One region of the Granulicatella elegans genome, then DNA from elsewhere that is predicted to be linked to it. Evidence: predicted binding sites of a transcription regulator. Region 1 holds the regulator's gene; each other region holds the start of a gene.
What was found. The regulator Rex, encoded in region 1, represses fermentation and respiration genes when NADH is low (regulators of the CRP and FNR family bind a similar motif). The targets are predictions, from matches to a motif close to TTGTGAANTANTTCACAA.
Positions count from the first base shown of each region.

Region 1 (8,045 bases):
AACGACCTGTCGTAGACTTTCCTGAACCTGATTCTCCAACAAGACCGAAAGTCTCGCCTTCAAAAATTTCAAAACTGATATCATCAACTGCTTTTACAACTTGTTTCGAAGAAGAACCAAAGTAACACTTTAAGCCTTTAACTTCGACTAATTTACGTTTACTCATTTGTCACTCTCCTACTTTCAAATTGTGCCCAGCGTTTTTGAATTTCTTCTGGCGGCTCTACTTTTGGAGCTCGTTCATCTAATAACCATGTTGCTGCAGCATGTGTATTCGACACAGCAAACATTGGTGGCATTTCTTCAAAATCAATATCTAATGCATAGTCGCTTCTTAAGGCAAATGCATCTCCTTTTGGAGGATTTAATAAATCTGGTGGTGTTCCAGAAATCGTATATAAAGATCCTTCTTCTTCTAAAGAAGGCATCGAGCATAATAATCCCCACGTATATGGATGTCTTGGATTGTAGAAAATTTCATCGACTAGTCCATATTCCACAATCTTCCCAGCATACATCACAGCCACTCTATCCGCAACATTAGCTACAACTCCTAAATCATGCGTAATAAAAATAATAGAAGTGCCATACTTTTGTTGAATTTCTTTTAATAATTCTAAAATTTGTGCTTGAATCGTTACATCCAACGCAGTCGTTGGTTCGTCTGCAATTAAAATATCTGGGTTACATGCTAATGCAATCGCAATAACAATTCTTTGTCTTTGTCCACCAGAAAATTGATGCGGATAATTATTCACTCTTTTTTCTGCATTTGGAATTCCAACTTGTTCTAATAATTGAACAGCTTGTTGCAAGGCTTCTTTTTTCGATAATTTTAAATGCTTGATCATCGATTCCGCCACTTGCATACCAACTTTCATCGTTGGATCTAATGAAGTCATTGGGTCTTGGAAAATCATCGCAATTTTCTTCCCACGAATTTGTTGCATTTCAGATTCTGATTTTTCTAAAATATTTTCCTGTTCAAAAATAATTTCTCCGTTTTCAATGAAAGCATTGGCAGATAATAATTGCATAATGGATCTAGTCGTAACAGATTTCCCTGAACCAGACTCACCAACAATCGCTAAAGTTTCTCCTTTTTTCAAGTCAAAATCTATCCCTCGAACTGCTTGAACTTTTCCATCAAATGTTTGAAAGGATACTTGTAAATTTTTTACACTTAAAATTGTTTCACTCATACATTTCTCCTATTCTTTCATTTTTGGATCAAAAGCATCTCTTAATCCATCTGCTAATAAATTAAAACTAATCATTAAAATACATAATACAATTGCCGGGAACCACATTAAATGCGGTAAAAATCTAAATGTTTTATACCCATCATTAATGAGCGAACCTAATGAGGCATTTGGTACTGGAACCCCAATTCCTAAGAAACTTAAAAATGCTTCAAAGAAAATCGCTGAAGGAATTGAAAACATCGTTTGAATAATAATAATTCCAGCAATATTTGGTAAAAGGTGTTTCAACGCAATTTTCCAAAAACTTTGTCCTAATGATTTAGACGCTAATATATATTCTAAATTTTTTAATTTTAATGTTTGCGCACGAACAACTCGAGCCATTGTTAACCAACTCGTAACCCCAATAGCTAAAATAATCGTACCAACACCTGGTTGTAAAAATAACAGCAGTAACACTAAGATGACTAAGTTTGGAATAGCGGTCATAATTTCTAAAATACGTTGCATCACTGTGTCTACACGACCACCAAACCAACCAGAAATTAACCCATATAATACTCCTACTGTTAAATCAAACATTGCAGCAGCAAAGGCAATTAATAATGATAATCTTGTTCCGTATAAAATTCGAGATAATAAATCTCTTCCTAAACCATCTGTTCCTAAATAGTAATAAGTCCCTTCAGGAACTCCTGCTTGAGCATACGCATCTACTCCTGCTCTCATCCCTTTAAAAATACCAGGAATTTTTGCTGGCAAATTCGCAAATTGAACATTTTGTTCCAATGGATCATGTGGACTAATAAAAGGCGCCAATAAAGCAAGAATGATAAAGAGAACTACAATCCCTAACGATACAACAGCTCCCTTATTTTTTTTCAATCGTCTCCATGCATCTTGTAAAAAACTTTGAGGAGGAAGTGAAATGTTTTCCACTTGTTCAAAAGACAATGCTACACGTTTAAATGCTACTTTTTCTGTCATTATGAAGCTTCTCCTCCTTGTGTTAAACGAATTCTAGGATCAATAAATCCATATAATAAATCCACAATTAAAATGGTTACAACAAGTAAAAATGAATACATCATTGTCACACCCATAATCGTTGGATAATCATTTGTTAAAATCGATTTAACAAATTGCTCCCCAATGCCAGGAATAGCAAAAATATTTTCAATGACCATTGAACCTGTCATTAACCCAACTAACATTGGACCAGCAATTGTCACTAAAGGAATCAATGCATTACGTACCCCATGCTTCATGACCACTTCCATACGGCTCAAACCTTTGGCACGTGCTAATTCCATATAATCAGACTGTAACACTTCAACCATTTCCGTACGAATAAAACGAGCAGAATCCGCTACTGGAGAAATGGATAATGCTATAGTCGGTAAAATCGAAGAAATAAATCCTTGATTCCATAATGCAATTGGCAAAATCGGAAAAATAACACCGAATACTAATTGTAAAACAACCGCAAATACAAAACTTGGCACTGAACGTCCAATAATCGCAAAGAACGTTGCTCCAGTATCCACAATTGTATTTTGTTTCATCGCTGCCACTAATCCAAGCAATGTTCCCATTCCTATACCGAAAATCAATGCTTGTAGCCCAATTTGAAACGATGGACCTACACGGCTAGACAATAAATTTAAGACCGTTGAATTATATTGGAAAGACATTCCTAAATCTAATCGGACTAAACCACCTAAATAAATTAAATATTGCATCCAAACAGGTTTATCCAACCCATATTTTGCATTCATAATTTGTAATTGAGCATCTGTCAAATTTTCTTCATTCGCATATGGAGAACCTGGTAATAATTTCATTAAGAAAAACGTAATTGTCGCAATTAAAAACAATGTAACAATCATGTAGAAAATCCGTTTTAAAATATATTTCGTATATTGATTCATGTACTTCCTCCTGAAAATACTCTTCACTTTTTAATAAAGAATGTTTTATCTATCATACTATTTTTAGCTTTTATAATTCAATTATTTTGTTTGAATTTTTGAAAATGTAGTATTCTCAACAATTTAGTTACTCTTAGCTTTCCATCTTCTAACACATAAATTTTATGATAGTCCTTTGGATGTTTCGGGATACGATAGGAAATTTCTATAAAACTAATTTGTCTTTCTTTTAACAATGAGTAAGAAAATTTTCTTTGGAAGCGATTAGAATAATTTTAGTAAGCTCAGCATATTCAATTCCTCCCTTTTTCAAGTATTCTTGTTCACAATATCCCAAAGTAATGTTTTAGTAAATAGTTTTCTAAGAGCATATGCCTTTTCATAGTAGCACTAGCAATGAAACCGAAAGTTTGCTGCCGTATTCTTTGCTACTATAGACAAAGTCATTTCCGCTTTCGCACTCTTCATCTAACCGTTTCTCCCTTCCATAACAAAAGTAATGACTTTTCATAGTAGCAGCAGTATTAGAAGTCGCTTCGACTTCTAATACTGGAAGAGGCTGGGCAAAAAGTCTCAAAAATAGAAGAAAGCACGTCCCGATTTTGACTGAAATCAAAATTAGGACGTGCTTTTTAATAAATTCAGTAAAATCAAGGGGGATAAACCACCCTTGATTCATATTATTTAAGATATATTTCCTTAATCTCTGCAAATTCATCCCTAAAAAGAGCAGACCAATGTCATTATGAACTGCATTTTTACCTCTAACATGAGTTCTGCGCATGCCAAAATTGCGCTTCATTTGACCGAAAACTGGCTCAACTTCAATTTTTCGTTGAGCATATATACTACTTCCACGGTCACTATGTAACGCTTCTTTAATCGTTTCTTTATAAGATTCCCAAACTTGGTTTACACGGATTTGACGTTGTTGTCCAGTAGGAGTTTTCGCTAATTCATCCAATGCTTCTGTTTCTTGAATTGAATCTGTCTCATACACTTTAAATCTACGAGTAAATCCATTCTTATCGTTTCTTGTTGAATAATATTTAAAACTAAATTTTACACCTAAATGATCAATATAATAATCTTCCTCTTCATTGTAATACCAATTTTGTCTATTAGATGGATCATTTTTAAATTTCTTCGTTTGTTCTTTTTCGTACATTGTGTAAGGAATCAAAGGTGTCTTTTCATACTCTTCAAGAATCAATTGATAGTTTTCTTCACTACCGTATCCAGCATCCGCAATAATAATAGAAAATTTGTCTAATAGTTTAAATGAATTTAAAAATGGTTTAAGAGTACGCATATCTGTAGGATTAGGAAATACATCAAAACCTAAAACATATTGATGATTCGTTGCGATTTGAAGATTATAGCCAGGTTTTAATTCTCGATTTTTCATGGCATCTTCTTTCATACACATAAAAGTAGCATCGTTATCTGTTTTAGAATAACTATTCCGGTTATCAAATGTTTCCTTAGCTATCGTATATTTTTCTTTACGAGGCAGAAAATCTTTTTCAAGTTGACGTTTAAAAGAATTTAACAAGCGTTTTTTCTGTTTGTTTTTAGAACCACCAACAATATGTTTAGGTTCTTCTTCAATGAGTTCTTCTAACTGTTCTAGAGAGTTATTAGTAGCTTCAATCATGGCATGAACACCATATTCAGTAATTTTTTCTTCTTCTGATAAAGCAATATTCACTTGATTTTGAATTAATTGATCATATAATGTACTAATTTTTTCATTTAAAGCTTCATCATATCTTTCAATAGCTTTACGCCATACAAATGAATAACGATTGGCATCTGCTTGAACTTTTGTACCATCAATAAATAAACTATCTGAATCAATAATATGATAGTGTTGGAGTAATAAAGTAAAGTATACGAAAATGTTTTTAATGATAGAGGAAAACTGTTCATTACTTCTAAAATTATTAATAACATGGTAACAGACATAAGTTTGTTGAGAAAGCCACTGCATCGGAATATTTTCTTCATTTAATTGAACAATTTTTCTACCACTATACGTAGAACGAGTATAAGCGAAGAGAATCATTTTTAATAACATACGAGGATGATGAGCAGGTCTACCCATTTTTGATGTTGTATTAGGAAAGATAATAGAATCTGGAATAGAATCTACAAACTGATTAATAAATTGAGCAATGTGGTTTTTAGGGACGGTTAATGTAAAATTTAGTTCTAAAGTATCTGTTGGTGTGGTATAATTTTTGTACATAGGAGTCACCCTTTCTTATTTTATTTCATTCAAACTTATTATAACAGAGGTAGACTCCTATGTTTAATTTATAAGACTAAAAAGCACTATAAAATCCTGTTTCAGAATTTTATAGTGCTTTCTTCTATTTTTGAGACTTTTTGCCCAGCCTCTTAGGCATGAAACCGAAGGTTTGCTGCCGTCCTTTCTGCTACTATAGATAAAGTCATTTACGCAAAAAAACATCTCATAAATGCTCCTCACATTTACAAGATGTTTTTACGATTAATGAATATTGTTATTGTCTAAGAAATAAATCAACGTTTGCAATTCGTTTGTTAAGTCAACATTTTGAACACGAATATGATCCGGTGCAGTTAAACGAAGCGGTGTAAAGTTTAAAATACCACGAACATCAGCTTCGATTAATAAATTAGCAGTTTCTTGAGCAACTTCTTGAGGAACTGTTAAAATTGCCACTTGAATTTGTTGTACACGAAGTTGTTCTACTAAATCATTCATAGAATAAACTGGAACTCCACTCACAATTTTCCCTACCATACTTTCGTCCACTTCAAACGCAGCACTAATTCTTACATGATTACTTTGATGGAAATTATAATTTAATAAAGCTTGCCCTAAATTACCTACTCCAACTAAAGCAACATTTGTTAAACGATCATGATTTAATTGTTGACTAAAGAAATCTAATAAATACTCCACATCATAACCATAACCACGTTTCCCTAACGCTCCAAAATAAGAGAAGTCACGACGAATTGTTGCACTATCAACTTTTACTGCTTCACTTAATTCTGTTGAAGAAATACGACGTTTCCCTGCATCATGTAAAAATCTTAAATAACGATGATAAATTGCCAAGCGCTTTGCGGTAGCTTTTGGAATTTCAACTTTTTTCATTTTTCAATCTCCTTTGTATCAAATTTCATAAACATTCTAGCATAAGTTTCATATTTTTCACAAGCAATATGCTTGTTTTCACATAAATTATTGCATTTGTAAATTTTATTCTACATATATCTTGTAATTTTCTTAACTAAACAATATTGTGATTTTTTCTCATTCTTACAATTAATAAATAAATAGTAAAAACTTTTGTCCTCTTCACTTGTATGATAGAATAAATTTGAAACTGCATAGAAAGAGGATTATGACATGATTTTATTACAAGGTCAAGGGCTAGCTAGACATTTTGGTCCTGATGTACTATTTGAAAATATTTCCCTTGAAGTCCAAGAACGTTCTCGTATTGCATTAGTGGGAAGAAACGGAACCGGAAAATCAACATTATTAAAAATTTTGGCAGGAATCGAAGAACCTAGTTTAGGAATGGTCAGTAAGAAAAAAGACCTTTCCATCGGTTACTTAGATCAATATGCTTCCGTAGATTCTGAAAATACAATTTGGGAAGAAATGATTGAATTATTTAAAGGCATTGAAACTTTAAAAAAGGAAGCTCTTTTAATAGCTGATAAATTAGGAAATCCAGACGTATTAGCCAATGAATCTCTCTACCAACAAACATTAACACGTTACGATGATTTACAAGAACAATTAAATAAAATGAATGCTTATGGCTATGAAGGTGAAATTCGCTCTGTCTTACATGGATTCCAATTTTATCCAGAAGACTATGATAAACCTATTCAACAATTATCCGGCGGGCAAAGAACTCGTCTAGCCTTAGCTAAAATTTTATTAGAAAAACATGATGTCTTAATTTTAGACGAACCTACCAACCATTTAGATATTGAAACATTAACATGGTTAGAAGATTATTTAAAATCTTCACCTGTGTCACTACTTATTGTCAGCCATGACCAATACTTTTTAGATAAAGTCTGTCAAGAAGTATATGAAATTCATCATCACACTTGCGATTATTATAAAGGCAATTATTCATACTATGTCACTGAACGTGAAAATCGTTTCTTACTACAACAGAAAGCTTATGAAAAACAACAAGAGAAAATTCAAAAATTAGAAGAATTTGTTGCGAAAAATATTGTTCGTGCCTCTACTACGAAACGAGCTCAATCCCGTAGAAAACAATTAGAAAAAATGGAACGAATCGAAAAACCTCAGTCCGACTCTAGATCTGCTCGTTTTTCATTTTCTGTGCAAAAAGAACCTGGAAATCAAGTTTTAATTGTGCAAGATGCTTTTATTGGATATGACGGACAAAAGCTATCAGGTCCAATCAATTTAAATATCCGCAAACAAGAAGCCGTTGCGATTGTTGGTCCAAACGGAATTGGAAAATCAACTTTATTAAAATCTCTAACACAAGAAATTCCATGGATTGCTGGAGAAAGTTCATTCGGGGCTAATGTTCAAGTCGGTTACTATGATCAAAATTTAAGTGGACTAAACTCTAAAACAACTGTTTTAGAAGAGCTCTGGAGCCGACATACGACGATGCCCGAAAAAGATATTCGTACCATTTTAGGAAGTTTCCTATTTTCAGGAAAAGATGTAGAAAAATCCACTGCTCAATTAAGTGGGGGAGAAAAAGCAAGACTTGCTTTAGCAAAACTTTCATTAGAACATGATAATTTCTTATTACTCGACGAACCTACGAATCACTTAGATATCGATAGTAAGGAAGTTCTTGAACAAGCTCTTATTGAATATGATGGAACAATTTGCTTTGTTTCA
Region 1 is NZ_CP085953.1:1,101,175-1,109,219, reverse strand. It holds gene LK443_RS05525 (ABC transporter ATP-binding protein) at 1-166, opposite strand, end outside; gene LK443_RS05520 (ABC transporter ATP-binding protein) at 159-1,202, opposite strand; gene LK443_RS05515 (ABC transporter permease) at 1,212-2,192, opposite strand; gene LK443_RS05510 (ABC transporter permease) at 2,192-3,136, opposite strand; gene LK443_RS05505 (IS1182 family transposase) at 3,516-5,387, opposite strand; gene LK443_RS05500 (redox-sensing transcriptional repressor Rex) at 5,652-6,287, opposite strand; gene LK443_RS05495 (ABC-F family ATP-binding cassette domain-containing protein) at 6,543-8,045, shown strand, end outside.

Region 2 (8,045 bases), 350 kb from region 1:
AGTAGTGAACAGAAACTATATTTATCACCAGTCTTAGATGGATTTAACAGTGAAATTATTGCGTTCAATCTTTCTCGTTCACCTAACTTACATCAACTAAAGGCAATGTTAAACGAGGCATTTACAGATGAAAAATACAAAAATACTATTCTCCACAGTGACCAAGGTTGGCAATACCAGCATGATTCTTATCATCGATTTTTAGAAAGTAAAGATATAAAGCCGTCTATGTCACGTAAGGGGAACAGTGCAGATAATGGTATGATGGAATCTTTCTTTGGTATTTTGAAATCAGAAATGTTTTATGGATTTGAAAAAGAATTTAAGTCTCTTGAGGAATTAGAGAAAGCTATTATCGATTATATTGATTATTACAACAACAAACGTATAAAAATTAAACTGGATGGACTAAGTCCTGTAAATTACAGAATAACTCATTCAAACTCTGCTCGTATTGCTTAACTAGTAAATCTAATTGAAAGTTTAATAATATTTCCAAGAAAAAACGCGCCAAAAATTTTGGCGCGAACCCCCTAGGGGGTTATTCATACATTTTGTTTTATTAATCAAAAAGAGACGACTTAAGTCGTCTCAAAAAAGTCTAACTTTTTGGGGTCACTTCATTCAACTAGTGGTTTTTATTAATACTTATTTATAGACTTTTTATCATACTCTCTTGGGGAGAGTGTATAAACGGCCTCTCTCAACATATTTTTTATATTAAAAATTGCACTGATTACTCAAATACACAATAATTAATGAAGCGATAAAAATGAAAACAACCAGCTTAATTGCTGAAGAGAACTTTTGTGTATGTATCAACTGTTTTGAAACTTCATTCAAGCATCGATATTAAAAGAATCAACTCTTAGAAGTCGATTTTTTTAGTGGGTGCATGTGCAATTTCTATCGTGTAATTGTATCAATTTTATAGTTGCAATGAACCATTTTCGGTGTGAATTGTTCGAAGATATCTTGACATTTTCATTTTGTTTTCTTTTTTGTACACGTAATTGTTTCTTCTTCAGTTTCCTCTTCTGACGTTTCTTGTTGAGACATTTCTTCTTCCGAATCAAACAAACTCATTTGATTTGGATGTACTGTCATTTTTTTCTGAAGATTTACCGAACAGTTTTTTAAAAATTCTAATTCTTAGTTTTAGGATAGGTGTATGTTTTTTCCTCTTTTGTGTTTTTTGATGAACGTTTAGTGGCACAATTTGTTTTGTCATTTTACTTCCTCCATTTCTACTGCTATAGAAGAAGTTACGAACCGATGATAGACACCTTGTTATAGGACGCTTATGTTCGATACGGAAGTTTCTTTTGATGTTTTGGTTAAAATTTTAATGAAACAACAATTGTTCTAGTTCACGTCGTTGTACTTTCATGGTTGCTGTTCTTGGGATTTTTTCGTATTCCATCATAATTGGCTCATTTAGATGAGGTAAGTTTTCAATAGCTTTAAACCATAATTCATCTTGGAAGAGTTCTCCATCGGCAATAGCTACAATTGGTTGAGGATAGCCCTGATTATCACGAATAATGACGACTTCTTCTAGGAAGGGTAGATGGTCTAGTAAATAATCTTCAATAGCTAGTGTACTTTCCAAAGTTTCTACTAGGTCTACTTGACGGTCATGAAGGAGTAATTCACCTTTATCATTGATAAGCCCGTAATCACCAGTATCCCACCATTCATCATATACATTTTCTTGGAATCGAGCATCTTCTTTAAAGTACGTTAACGCTCGTCCTTTAGAATATAATTGAATGTTTCCTGGTGTATTCGCTGGTAGAAGTGTTCCGTCATTTGTTGCAATTCTTGCTTTTGTAAAATGTTCAAATCCAATCCCCATATTTCGGATATTGATTGCTGGTAATGATTCTAATGTGTGTTTACGAACGATTGCAGGTCCGCATTCACTTTGTCCATATATTTGTAAATAAATACCATTTTTCTCACGATTCGTTTTTAAGAAAGTAGCCATCGTTTTTTTATTAATCGCATCAAATGTCGAGTGATAATAGCGAGTATGTTCAAATAAGTCTGGGCGATTTTTAGCCAATGTAGCCCATTGAACAAAATTATTCGGATGTGTTTCAATTCCAATTGGTTGGTATTGTTGCAGTAAATGCTCGATATTTTGAATACTAGGATCTTTAATCGCTAAATAAGGAAATCCTAAACTCATTAAAGAAGACATTCCAATATTAAAACGAGAGTGTACTGGAGAAATATGGAATGCTAGCAATCCTTTTTCTTCCATTTTTGAAAAAATACTTTTTTGGAAAGCAGTTCTCCATCCCATGCTATTAGCAGAGTGTGCAATTAGTTTAGGAATACCGGTTGTACCAGAAGTGTGTGTCATATAACTAATTTCATTTGGATTAAGAGAAACGAAAGGGGTAATGGTTTCAGTTTGTTCTTGGATATCTTGTATAGAAAGAGCCTTCGCTTTATTCTTTTCTTGTAAAAGCATCACTTTCTCTGCTGTTTCATCATCATAAATTAACCAAGCATCTTCTAATCGGTCGAAAAATGTATCGATAATGGGAGTAGGAAGATGAGCAGAAGTCATGACAGGAATAGCTCCTAAATAAGAGATTGCACAAGCTAACCAATATGTATCGACAGCAGAAGATTTGTATACCATTACCTTTTCTGTTGCTTTAATTCCTAAACTAACTAATTGGAAGGCACGTTTTTGAATGAATTTCAAACTTTCTTGATACGTAGTTTTTAATCCAATTTCAGGAAAAGCAGATAACATTTCATCAATATAAATTTTTTTATCTGGAAAATTAGAACAAGCTTTTTCATAATTTTTGTATAAGTGTAAAGGTTCATGTTCGTATATATTAGGCATAATAACTTCCTTTCAAAAATAGTCTTTATCCAGTATACAGGAGAGATATAAAATTTGCAAAAAAATTTAAGCATAGCAGTATGCAAACGCTTTAATTTTTGGTAAAATATATTTATGCAACCGGTTTAATACTGGTACGAATAGGAGTTGATAAATGTGCAAATAAAAAACGAAGCAATGCTGATTACTTATTCAGATAGCTTAGGGAAAAACATGAAGGATCTAAAATTTGTTTTAGAAACTTACTTTAAAGAATCAATTGGAGGAGTACATTTACTTCCATTTTTTCCTTCAACAGGTGATAGAGGATTTGCACCAAGTGATTATACGACAGTTGATCCAGACTTAGGAAGCTGGGAAGATGTCGATGCATTAGGAGAGCAATATTACTTAATGTTTGATTTTATGATTAATCATATTTCTCGTGAATCAAAATTTTTTCAAGATTTCAAAAAGAATCATGAAAATTCTCCTTATAAAGATATGTTTATTCGTGTGCATGAATTTTTCCCACCAGGACGTCCAACACAAGAAGATATTGATTTAATTTATAAGAGAAAAGATAAAGCGCCTTTCCAAACAGTTCATTTCGAAGATGGTACAACAGAAGAAGTATGGAATACATTTGGCGAAGAACAAATTGATTTAGATGTCAAAAAAGAAATTGTAAAAGCATTTATTCGTGAAACGATTAAAGATATGGCAAGTCACGGATGTTCTTTAATTCGTTTAGATGCTTTTGCCTATGCTGTGAAAAAATTAGATACAAATGATTTCTTTGTAGAGCCTGAAATTTGGGATTTATTAGATGAAGTACGTGCAGAAGCTGCTAAATATCAAGTAGAATTATTACCTGAAATTCATGAACATTATTCGATTCAAATGAAAATTGCAAATCATGATTATTTCGTTTATGATTTTGCATTACCAATGGTTGTGTTATATTCACTTTATAGTGGGAAATCAAATCGCTTAGCTAATTGGTTAAAAATGAGTCCAATGAAACAATTTACAACATTAGATACACATGATGGCATTGGTGTTGTAGATGCAAGAGATTTATTAACAGATGAAGAATTAGATTATACTTCAGAACAATTGTATAAAGTTGGTGCGAATGTTAAGAGAGTGTATTCTAGTGAGAAATATAATAACTTGGATATTTATCAAATTAATAGTACTTACTATAGTGCATTAGGAAATGATGATGCCAGTTATTTATTATCAAGAATTTTACAATGCTTTGCTCCAGGAATTCCTCAAATTTATTATGTAGGATTATTAGCTGGAGAAAATGATATTGAACTTCTTGAAGCAACAAAAGAAGGACGTAATATTAATCGTCATTACTATACGTTAGAAGAAATTGAAAAAGAAGTTGAACGACCAGTTGTTAAACAATTAATATCATTATTACGCTTTAGAAATACTTCAAAAGCATTTGATTTGGAAGGGAAAATTGAAATTTCAACTCCAGATGAATCAACGATTGAAATTGTTCGTACAAGTGCTGATCAACAAACGAAAGCTCGTCTAGTAGCAAACTTAACAACAAAAGAATTTACGATTGAAGAAAATGGTGTAACCATTCAATTGTAAAATAGCAGTTATAAAAATCTGTTTTCAATCTTAATGAAATAATTTTCTTTTAAAAAAATTGTTTTCTCCTATTTACAAAATGAAGAAAATAGGTTATTATAATTATGTGATAAAAATAACAAGCAACGGAGGAAATCACAGTGACTGAAGAGAAAAAAGTAGTAGACTCTCAAAAAGAAGTGAATGAATTAGTAGAGAAAGGGCTAGTAGCTTTAGAACAATTTAGATTGCTCAACCAAGAACAAGTTGACTATATTGTAGCTAAAGCATCAGTAGCAGCTCTTGACCAACATGGTGTGTTAGCAGCACACGCTATCGAAGAAACTGGTCGTGGAGTATTCGAAGATAAAGCGACTAAAAATTTATTTGCATGTGAACACATAGTTCATAATATGCGTCATACGAAAACCGTTGGAGTTATTGAAGATGACGAAGTAACAGGTTTAACATTAATCGCAGAACCAGTTGGGGTTGTATGTGGTATTACACCAACAACTAACCCAACATCAACAGCAATTTTCAAATCGTTAATTGCATTGAAAACACGTAACCCTATCGTATTCGCATTCCATCCATCAGCTCAAAAGAGTTCAGCTCATGCAGCTCAAATCGTTCGTGATGCAGCGATTGCAGCTGGAGCACCTGAAAACTGTATTCAATGGATTGAACACCCATCAATTGAAGCAACAAATGCTTTAATGAATCATGATGGAATTGCAACTATCTTAGCAACAGGTGGTAACGCAATGGTTAAAGCTGCTTATTCATGTGGAAAACCTGCTTTAGGGGTAGGCGCTGGTAACGTACCTGCTTATGTTGAAAAATCAGCAAACATTCGTCAAGCTGCTCACGATATCGTAATGAGTAAATCATTTGATAACGGAATGGTTTGTGCTTCGGAACAAGCAGCTATTATTGATAAAGAAATTTATGATGAATTTGTAGCAGAATTAAAGAGCTACCACACTTATTTTGTATCTAAAAAAGAAAAAGCATTACTTGAAGAGTTCTGCTTTGGAGCAAAAGCTAACAGCAAGAACTGTGCTGGTGCTAAATTAAACGCTAATATCGTAGGTAAACCTGCTGCATGGATTGCAGAACAAGCAGGATTCTCAGTTCCAGAAGGAACAAACATTTTAGCAGCTGAATGTAGCGAAGTAGGGGAAAAAGAACCTTTAACTCGTGAAAAATTGTCTCCAGTCATTGCAATCTTAAAATCAGAATCTCGTGAAGATGGTGTTGAGAAAGCAAGACAAATGGTTGAATTTAATGGTTTAGGACACTCTGCAGCTATTCATACAGATGATGCTGATTTAGCAAAAGAATTTGGACGTATTGTTCGTGCGATTCGTGTAATCTGGAACGCTCCATCTACATTTGGTGGTATCGGGGATGTTTACAATGCCTTCATTCCATCTCTAACATTAGGTTGCGGTTCTTATGGACGTAACTCAGTTGGTGATAACGTAAGCGTTGTGAATCTATTAAATATCAAAAAAGTAGGGAGACGTAGAAATAATATGCAATGGTTTAAAGTTCCTTCGAAAATCTATTTCGAACGTGATTCAATTCAATACTTACAAAAAATGAAAAATGTAGAACGTGTAATGATCGTAACAGACCAACAAATGGTTAACTTAGGATTCTTACAACGTGTCATTGAACAATTAGAATTACGCCCTAACAAAGTACTTTATGAAGTATTCTCAGATGTTGAACCGGATCCAGACATTACAACAGTTAACCGTGGTGCTGAAATTATGAAATCATTTAAACCAGATACAATCGTAGCTCTTGGTGGTGGTTCTGTAATGGATGCTGCTAAAGTTATGTGGATGTTCTACGAACAACCTCAAATTGACTTCCGTGATTTAGTACAAAAATTCATGGATATTCGTAAACGTGCATTCAAATTCCCTGAATTAGGTGAAAAAGCTAAATATGTTGGTATCCCAACAACTTCAGGTACAGGTTCTGAAGTAACTCCATTTGCTGTTATTTCTGATAAAGCAAATAACCGTAAATATCCTTTAGCAGACTACTCATTAACTCCAACAATTGCAATTGTTGACCCAGCATTAGTTATGACAGTTCCAGGATTTGTTACAGCAGATACAGGTATGGACGTGTTAACTCACGCAGTTGAAGCATATACTTCAACATTAGCGAATGACTACACTGATGGTTTAGCATTACAAGCAATCAAGTTAGTATTTGAAAACTTAGAAAGTTCAGTTAAAAATGGAGACTTCGTATCAAGAGAAAAAATGCATAATGCTTCTACAATGGCTGGTATGGCATTTGCCAATGCATTCCTTGGAATGTCTCACTCAATGGCTCATAAAGTTGGTGGATTCTTCCATACAGTTCACGGACGAACAAATGCAATCTTACTTCCATATGTTATCCGTTACAATGGTACTCGTCCAGCTAAAACTTCTACATGGCCTAAATACAACTACTACCGTGCAGATGAAAAATTCCAAGACATTGCTAGAATGTTAGGATTACCTTCATCAACTCCTGAAGAAGCAGTAGATGCATTAGCAAAAGCTGTTTATGAATTAGGAGAACGTGTAGGAATTGAAATGAACTTCAAAGCTCAAGGTATTGATGAAAAAGAATGGAAAGAAACAATCCGTGAAATCGCAATGTTAGCTTATGAAGATCAATGTTCACCAGCGAACCCTCGTTTACCAATGGTTGCTCATATGGAAGAAATTCTTGCAGATGCATACTATGGATACAAAGCTCGCCCAGGACGTTTAAAATAATCGATTAAACAGATATCAAGCGTAGTAGTTTTTTGGGCTCTTTGTCAAATAGGGTTGATGAAACAATTTTAGTGAAGGAATTAAGCAGCGTCAGGTTGCTTAATTCCTTTTTTAGTTGTTGGAGTAAATAGTTTAGACATTAGTAGAATTCTATTTCTAAAATGAGTGAAACTAGTGTAGCCATAAGCGTTTTTTTTAAGTACTTTTATCTTGTTGTTAATCCCTTCAATAGGTCCATTTGAAAGTGTTGGATACTCACAAGAATTTTGTAAATACGGTAAAAATTTCTTAAATGTTTGGAGAACACGATTTAATCCATCAGACAGAAGTTTTGGTTGTACACTCATCAATTCTTCTTTAAATTCAATGAAATTTCTCTCTTTAAAAGCTTCTCTTAATTGATGTACTGTTTCATATTCTGGTTTAAGTGAAGGTACTTCTTGTAATAAATAATCTACAATTCCTTGAGAATGCGTTAACCAATCGAATAATCGGTAATAGCTGTAGTGATAGGATTGAAGGTCATCTCGATTTTTTAAGATTAGTTTCCAGTAACGTTTTAATTTATTATAAAGACGTCTGTCTTTATAACGTACTTGATTCATTTTTCTTGTTCTTGTCTTGTTTAATTCTCTATTTAAAGCTTGAATAATATGGAATGAATCAATAATAATTTTAGCCTTAGGGAATAAATGTTTAATCACTTTAATGTATGGAGCATACATATCAATCGAAATTGTTTTAACATTTAAGCGAGTTTGTAAAGGAAATCGGTTGAAATAACGAACTAAATTCTCCATTTT
Region 2 is NZ_CP085953.1:1,446,234-1,454,278, forward strand. It holds one part of gene LK443_RS07200 (IS3 family transposase) at 1-462, shown strand, start outside; gene LK443_RS07205 (hypothetical protein) at 1,073-1,231, opposite strand; gene LK443_RS07210 (AMP-binding protein) at 1,346-2,869, opposite strand; gene gtfA (sucrose phosphorylase) at 3,026-4,468, shown strand; gene adhE (bifunctional acetaldehyde-CoA/alcohol dehydrogenase) at 4,603-7,242, shown strand; gene LK443_RS07225 (ISL3 family transposase) at 7,323-8,045, opposite strand, start outside.
Region 2: the regulator Rex is predicted to act here: its motif matches at 4,573-4,590, upstream of adhE (bifunctional acetaldehyde-CoA/alcohol dehydrogenase).

Region 3 (8,045 bases), 280 kb from region 1:
TAGAATAAAGTGTAGGTGAAAAAATGGATTCTAAAGAAAAATTAAAAGAACTAAATGTCCTGAATGCTATCATGTTAGTAGCAATTCTAATTGGGATTGGAATAGGAATTATCATTCAAGAATTAATCGGTGGAGTAGCGATTGGAATGCTCGGTGGGTTTATCACACGATTAATTTATTTAAGAAAAAAATATAAGGATATTAATCCAAAATAAGGAGAAATGAATATGTCACAAGAATTTTTTGAAGCAGTGGAAAAATTTGAAAATAAATCAATTAACGAAGTAGAAAGCTTCATTTCAAGTGGAGAAGAAGTAGTGTTATTTATCGGACGTCCAACTTGTCCCTATTGCCGTCGCTTTGCTCCAAAAATGAATGAAGCACGCCAAGCTTTAAATAAATCAGCTATTTTTGTCAATAGCGAAGATGTGACACAACTCAATGAGATTCAAGCTTTCCGCCAAAAATATGGTATTCCAACAGTACCAGGTTTATTAGTGGCTAAAGGTGGAGAGGCTCGTGTAGTTTGCGATTCATCAATTAGTGTAGAAGATATTGTTGCATTCGTTAATAAATAAGACTATTTTAATTTGAAAGAGGAGGAGAATTGTATGAACGAAATTAAATGTCCGCACTGTCAAAAGGTTTTTACCATTGATGAACATTCTTATGCAGATATTGTAAGTCAAGTTCGTAATCAAGAATTTACACAAGAAATTCATCAACAATTAGAATTCGCAAAAAAACAATTTGAAACAGAACAACAGTTAAAATCTCAACAAGCTCAATCTCATTTTGAAGAGAAATTATCAGATTATAAACAACAAATTGCTCTCTTAGAACAAGAGTTAAAACAGGCTAGTCAGAAAACGGAAGTTAAAGTTGAAAAAGAAAAACATAAATTAGAATTGGAATTATCTAAACTTCAACAAGAACAAGTGGTTTCAAAACAAGAATTGACTCAGCAATATCAAGAAAAAATTACGCAGCAAGAACAATTCATTCAATCTCTTCAAGCAAAAATTGACGCACAAGAAACAAAAGAAGCCTTGCGAGTTTCGCAGTTATCTGCTGAAAAAGATCGAGTTATTGCTGATTTAGAAGCGAAAAATCATTTGCAAGAAAAAGAGCAAGAAGTTCAAGCAGCTGCTTTAAAAGAAAAATATGAATTAGAATTACGTCAAAAAGACGAAACGATTGCCTTTTATAAAGATTTTAAAGCAAAACAATCGACAAAAATGGTCGGTGAAAGTTTGGAACAACATTGTGAGATTCAATTTAACCAATTAAGAATGACGGCTTTTCCAAGAGCAGAATTTGGTAAAGATAATGATGCTAAAACAGGAAGTAAGGGCGATTATATTTACCGAGAATATGATGATTTTGGAAATGAAATTTTATCGATTATGTTTGAAATGAAAAATGAAAATGATCAAACAGCAACGAAAAAGAAAAATGAACATTTCTTTAAAGAATTGGATAAAGATCGACATGAGAAGAATTGTGAATATGCGATTTTAGTTTCTTTATTAGAAGCAGATAATGAACTATACAATAATGGAATTGTGGATGTCAGCTATATGTATGAGAAAATGTACGTTGTAAGACCTCAATTCTTTATTCCAATCATTACACTATTAAGAAATGCAGCGTTAAATTCATTAAAATATAAACAAGAATTAGCGCAAATGAAAGAGCAACAATTAGATATCACACATTTTGAAGAAGACTTGCTAGCATTTAAGACAGCCTTTTCTAAAAACTATGAATTGGCGAGTAAGAAATTTAAAACAGCCATTGATGAAATTGATAAAACAATTTCTCATTTACAAAAAACAAAAGATGCGTTGTTATCATCTGAAAATAATTTAAGATTAGCGAATAATAAAGCAAATGATTTGACGGTTAAAAAACTCGTCAAAAATAATGCAACAATGAAACAGAGATTTGAAGAATTAGAATAGGAGAATGGAAGATGACAAAATTTATTGTAGAACCAGAATTTTGGGAATTATTTCCAGAAGGTCAAGTAAATGTATTAGTATTAAAAGGGATTAATAATACTGTAGATGAAACAGAAGATCCTTATTTTGAAGGAATTTTACAAGAAGCATGCAAAAAAGCTCAAGTTCATTTTACTGAAGAAGTGTTTAGTGATAATTTTGTCATTCAACAATGGAGACAAGCCTATTCTAAATTCAAAACGAAAAAAGGAGCACGTTCTTCTATTGAAGCATTGTTAAAACGTGTGTCTCAAGGACATACATTCCGTTTGATTACTCCATTAGTAGATATTTATAATAGTATTTCTATTGAATATGCTGTTCCATTAGGTGGAGAAGATTTAGACAAAATCCAAGGAGATTTACGATTAGGGAAAGCTAAAGGCGGAGAAAGTTTCTTCCCATTAGGAGCTGAAGAAGATTCACCAGCATTAGAAGGTGAAATTTGCCACTTCGATAATGAAGGAGCTGTATGTCGTTGCTTGAATTGGAGAGAAGCGAAGAGAACAATGTTACAAGAAGAAACAACTAATGCGGTTCTTATAATGGAATCTGTTACAAAAGATCAAGCTGAAAGAGCAACACTTGCGATGGAAGCATTAAAACAACGTTGCGAAGAGTACTTCAATGTAACAGGAGTAAGTTCAATTGTAACGCCTGAAAATAGCGAAGTTGAATTATAATAGGAAAGTGGTAGAGCATCCGTTCTGCCACTTTTTCAATGGTTTAGGAATACAAAAGGAAGGAGGAAACAAATGCGTAAAATATTACATATTGATATGGATGCTTTTTTTGCATCTGTTGAACAAATGGACCATCCACAGTTAAGAGGAAAACCAATTATTGTTGGTGGAAAAGTAAACCAACGTGGAGTGGTGGCAACTTGTTCTTATGAAGCAAGAGCATTTGGAGTCCGTTCTGCAATGCCAACAAGTAAGGCGATTCGATTATGTCCAAAAGCAATCATTATTCCTCCGAATTTTGAGCGTTATCGAGAGTTAAGTTTACAAATTCGAGAAATATTTCATCGATATACACCTTTAGTAGAACCGATGTCCATTGATGAAGCATATTTAGATGTTACTGAGAATACGATGAATCAATCTTCTGCTACGATGATTGCTCGAGAAATACAAGAAGCTATTTATAAAGAAGTAGGATTAACTTGTTCTGTGGGAGTATCTTTTAATAAATTTTTAGCAAAAATTGCATCTGGTCAAAGAAAACCTGCTGGAATTACCGTGATTGACCAAGAATCATTTCCAGAATTTATAAAAAGTTTGCCAGTAGAAAAGTTTTTCGGAGTAGGTAAAGCAACTGCACAAAAATTACATCAGAAAAAATTATTTACTGGGGAAGATATTCTGAATTGTTCAAAAGAGTATTTAATCGAATCTTTTGGAAAGCAAGGAGAAGCACTGTATCGACAAGTAAGAGGAAAATCCAATGATCAATTAACATTGTATCGTGAAAGAAAATCTTATGGAAAAGAAGAAACGTTGTTAGAAGACACAACAGATGAAGAAGTATTACAATCATACATTGAGCAATTTTCCGAACAGCTTTCAAAATGGTTAAAGAAAAATAACCTTGCGGCAAAAACAATTACAATTAAATTAAAACAAAGTGATTTTGAAACAAAAACAAGAAGTAAAACACTCGAAACCTATGTTCAGAGTAAAGAAAAATTAGCTATAGAAGCCTATCACTTATTGATGGAGCAGTATAATAATGAATCAATACGCTTAATTGGACTGACAGTTTCTCAGTTTGAACAGACGCATCATTTATTTGAACAAGTGAAACTGTTTTAAAAAGATTAATACAGTTTTTAGAACAGTATATAACACAGAATCTGAACTAGATTTTTCATTTATTTTCATTAAAAATGAAAAATGTTAAAAATATTGCACAAAATTTTGTAAATAAATGTATTGTTTATAAAGAATTTTTTGTAATGCTATTCACAAAAAATAAAAATTAAAACTTGAACTTAATTACTTGCATAACTAAAAAAAGCATGGTAAATTAGTATATGAAAATAATAGAAATGATACAGAAATAATATTCTGTTTCTTCATTTTTATTATGAAGCACAATTTCTTAAAGAAAAGGGGAAACAAAAAGTATGGCAACGAAGAAAAAATTCGATCTCGATGCACTTTTCACACCAAATAACACGAACTTTGAAATGGTTCAAGTGTTAGATCCAGAAGGAAATGTTGTAAATCCAGATCTAGTACCTGATTTATCAGATGATGAATTAGTCGAATTAATGACTGATATGGTATGGTCACGTATTTTACATGAACGTTCAACAGCATTAAACCGTCAAGGACGTTTAGGTTTCTACGCTCCAACAGCTGGTCAAGAAGCTTCTCAATTAGCTTCAATTAAAGCAATTGAAAAAGAAGACGTATTATTACCTGGTTACCGTGATGTACCACAATTAGTAAAACACGGTTTACCATTATCACAAGCATTCTTATGGTCTCGTGGACATGTTGCAGGTAACATGTATCCAGAATCATTAAAAGCTTTACCACCACAAATCATCATTGGTGCACAATATGTTCAAGCAGCAGGTGTTGCATTAGGATTACAAAAACGTGGTAAGAAAAATGTAGCCGTTACTTATACAGGTGACGGTGGATCTTCACAAGGGGACTTCTATGAAGGAATTAACTATGCTGGTGCATACAAATCACCTGCTATCTTCTTCATTCAAAATAATGGTTGGGCTATCTCAACTCCTCGTGAATTACAAACAGCTGCTACAACTTTAGCACAAAAAGCTGTTGCTGCAGGTATTCCTGGTATTCAAGTAGATGGTATGGACCCATTAGCAGTTTATGCCGTAACTAAAAAAGCTCGTGACTATGCAGTTGCAGGAAATGGTCCAGTATTAATTGAAACAATCTGTTTCCGTTATGGTCCACATACATTATCAGGGGATGACCCAACTCGTTACCAACCAGAAGGTATTCAAGACGAATGGGCTAAAAAAGATCCATTAATTCGTTTCCGTAACTACTTAACAGCTAAAGGCTTATGGTCTGAAGAAAAAGAAAATGAAGTTATTGAAGCAACTAAAGAAGAAATTAAAGAAGCAATCAAAGAAGCTGATAAACAACCAAAACAAAAAGTTTCATTCTTCTTGAAGACAATGTTTGAAGAACCAACAAACGTTATCCAAGAACAAATTGATTACTTTGAAGCAAAGGAGAATAAATAATTATGGCACAAATGACAATGATTCAAGCCATTACTGATGCATTGGCTTTAGAATTAAAACGTGATGAAAATGTCCTAATTTTCGGTGAAGACGTTGGTAAAAACGGAGGAGTTTTCCGTGCGACTCAAGGACTTCAAGATGAATTTGGTGAAGACCGTGTATTTAATACTCCTTTAGCAGAATCAGGTATTGGTGGTTTAGCTATCGGATTAGCATTAGAAGGTTACCGTCCAGTTCCAGAAATCCAATTCTTTGGATTCGTATTTGAAGTGATGGACAGTGTTGTGGCTCAAGCAGCTCGTACTCGTTACCGTATGGGTGGAACTCGTCAAATGCCTATCGTATTCCGTTCACCATTTGGTGGTGGGGTTCACACACCAGAATTACACTCAGATAACTTAGAAGGTTTAGTAGCACAATCACCAGGTTTGAAAGTCGTTATTCCTTCAAATCCATATGATGCAAAAGGTTTATTAATTTCAGCTATTCGTGACAATGATCCAGTTGTTTACTTAGAACATATGAAATTATACCGTTCATTCCGTGAAGAAGTTCCAGAAGAAAGCTATACAGTTCCATTAGGAAAAGCAGCTGTAACTCGTGAAGGTACAGATGTTTCAATTATTACTTACGGAGCTATGGTTCGTGAATCTGTTAAAGCAGCAGAAAACTTAGAAAAAGAAGGTATTTCTGTAGAAGTTATTGACTTACGTACAGTTTCTCCATTAGACTTAGATACAATTTTAGCTTCAGTTCAAAAAACTGGACGTGTTGTAGTTGTACAAGAAGCTCAACGTCAAGCAGGTATTGGCGCAATGGTAATGTCTGAAATTTCAGAACGCGCAATTTTACACTTACAAGCTCCAATCGGACGTGTTGCTGCACCAGATACAATTTTCCCATTTGGTCAAGCAGAAAACGACTGGTTACCCAATGCAAGTGATATTGAAGCAAAAGTTCGCGAAACTTACAATTTTTAATTCGTAAACTCATTCACTAAAGAGCAAAAAGCCCTTCAAAGGTGATTTGCTCTTTAGAATATTTAAGTAAAAAATTAAGAAGGGATGTACAAGTATGGCTTTCCAATTTAAAATGCCTGATATCGGTGAAGGTATCGCAGAAGGCGAAATCGTAAAAATCGACATTAAAGTCGGTGACACAATCCAAGAAGATGATATTTTATTTGAAGTACAAAACGACAAATCTGTAGAGGAAATTCCATCTCCAGTAAGTGGTACAATCTTAGAAGTTAAGGTTCAAGAAGGAACAGTAGCACGTGTAGGAGATATTATCGTTGTAATCGATGATGGTTCTGGTTCAGCAGAAGCAGCACCAGCTGCAACACCAGCAGCAAGTGCACCAGCGGCTCCGGCAGCAGGTGTATTCCAATTCAAATTACCAGATATTGGTGAAGGAATTGCAGAAGGTGAAATCGTAAAAATTGATGTTAAAGTAGGCGACACGATCGCAGAAGATGACATTTTATTTGAAGTACAAAATGATAAATCTGTAGAAGAAATTCCATCTCCAGTAAGTGGAACAATTACTGCAGTTTTAGTATCTGAAGGAACAGTAGCACATGTAGGGGATGTTATTGTTGAAATCGCAGCAGAAGGAGTTGCACCAGTTGTAGCACCAACGGCTCCAACAGCACCAGCATCTAGTCCAGCATCAGCGGCTCCAGCACAACCAACAGGAGTTCCAGCAGCAAGCAATCCAGGTAAATTAGTATTAGCTATGCCATCAGTACGTCAATACGCACGTGAAAAAGGTGTTGATATCACAGCAGTTGTTCCAACAGGTAAAGGTGGACGTGTTACTCGTGAAGATATCGACAACTTTGGTGGATCACCAGTTGCAGCTCCAGCAGTAGAAGCAGCAGCACCAGCAGCGGCTCCAGCACCAGCATCAGCAGCTAAAGCAGAACCAGCTAAACCATTTGTAGGTTCAGCAGAACGTGAAGAACGCGTGAAATTAACTCCAATGCGTAAAGCAATTTCTAAAGCAATGGTGAATAGCAAACATACAGCTCCTCACGTAACATTACATGATCAAGTTGAAGTTTCTAAACTATGGGATCACCGTAAGAAATTCAAAGATATTGCTGCAGCACAAGGTACTAAATTAACATTCTTACCATATGTTGTTAAAGCATTAGCAGTAGCAATGAAAAAATTCCCTGTATTAAATGCTTCAATTGATGATGCAACACAAGAAATTGTCTACAAAAACTACATCAATATCGGTATTGCAACTGATACAGATTTAGGATTATTCGTTCCAAATATTAAAGACGCAAATACTAAGAGCATGTTCGGAATTGCTGATGAAATTAATGCATTAGCAGCTAAAGCTCACGAAGGTAAATTAACTGCAGCTGACATGGGACACGGAACAATTACAATTTCAAATATTGGTTCAGTAGGTGGTGGCTGGTTCACTCCAGTTATTAACTACCCTGAAATAGCGATTTTAGGTGTAGGTACAATCGTTCGTGAACCAGTGATTAACGAAAATGATGAAATCGTAATCGGACGTAACATGAAATTATCATTAAGTTTCGACCACCGTATCGTGGACGGAGCTACTGCTCAAAAAGCAATGAACGAATTAAAACGTTTATTAGCTGATCCAGAATTATTATTAATGGAAGCTTAATTATAAATTAGTTGTACGACGTAAACCCTTTGGTATACGTCGTATGACTATTGAAAACTTTTAAGAGGTGAAAAAGATGGTAGTAGGCGATTTCGCTATTGAACTAGATACAGTCGTAATTGGTGCCGGCCCTGGTGGTTACGTTGCTG
Region 3 is NZ_CP085953.1:1,376,689-1,384,733, forward strand. It holds gene LK443_RS06860 (cysteine hydrolase family protein) at 1-8, shown strand, start outside; gene LK443_RS06865 (hypothetical protein) at 24-215, shown strand; gene LK443_RS06870 (thioredoxin domain-containing protein) at 228-578, shown strand; gene LK443_RS06875 (DUF2130 domain-containing protein) at 612-1,964, shown strand; gene LK443_RS06880 (B3/4 domain-containing protein) at 1,976-2,686, shown strand; gene dinB (DNA polymerase IV) at 2,759-3,817, shown strand; gene pdhA (pyruvate dehydrogenase (acetyl-transferring) E1 component subunit alpha) at 4,132-5,238, shown strand; gene LK443_RS06895 (alpha-ketoacid dehydrogenase subunit beta) at 5,241-6,218, shown strand; gene LK443_RS06900 (2-oxo acid dehydrogenase subunit E2) at 6,313-7,896, shown strand; gene lpdA (dihydrolipoyl dehydrogenase) at 7,973-8,045, shown strand, end outside.
Region 3: the regulator Rex is predicted to act here: its motif matches at 3,956-3,973, upstream of pdhA (pyruvate dehydrogenase (acetyl-transferring) E1 component subunit alpha).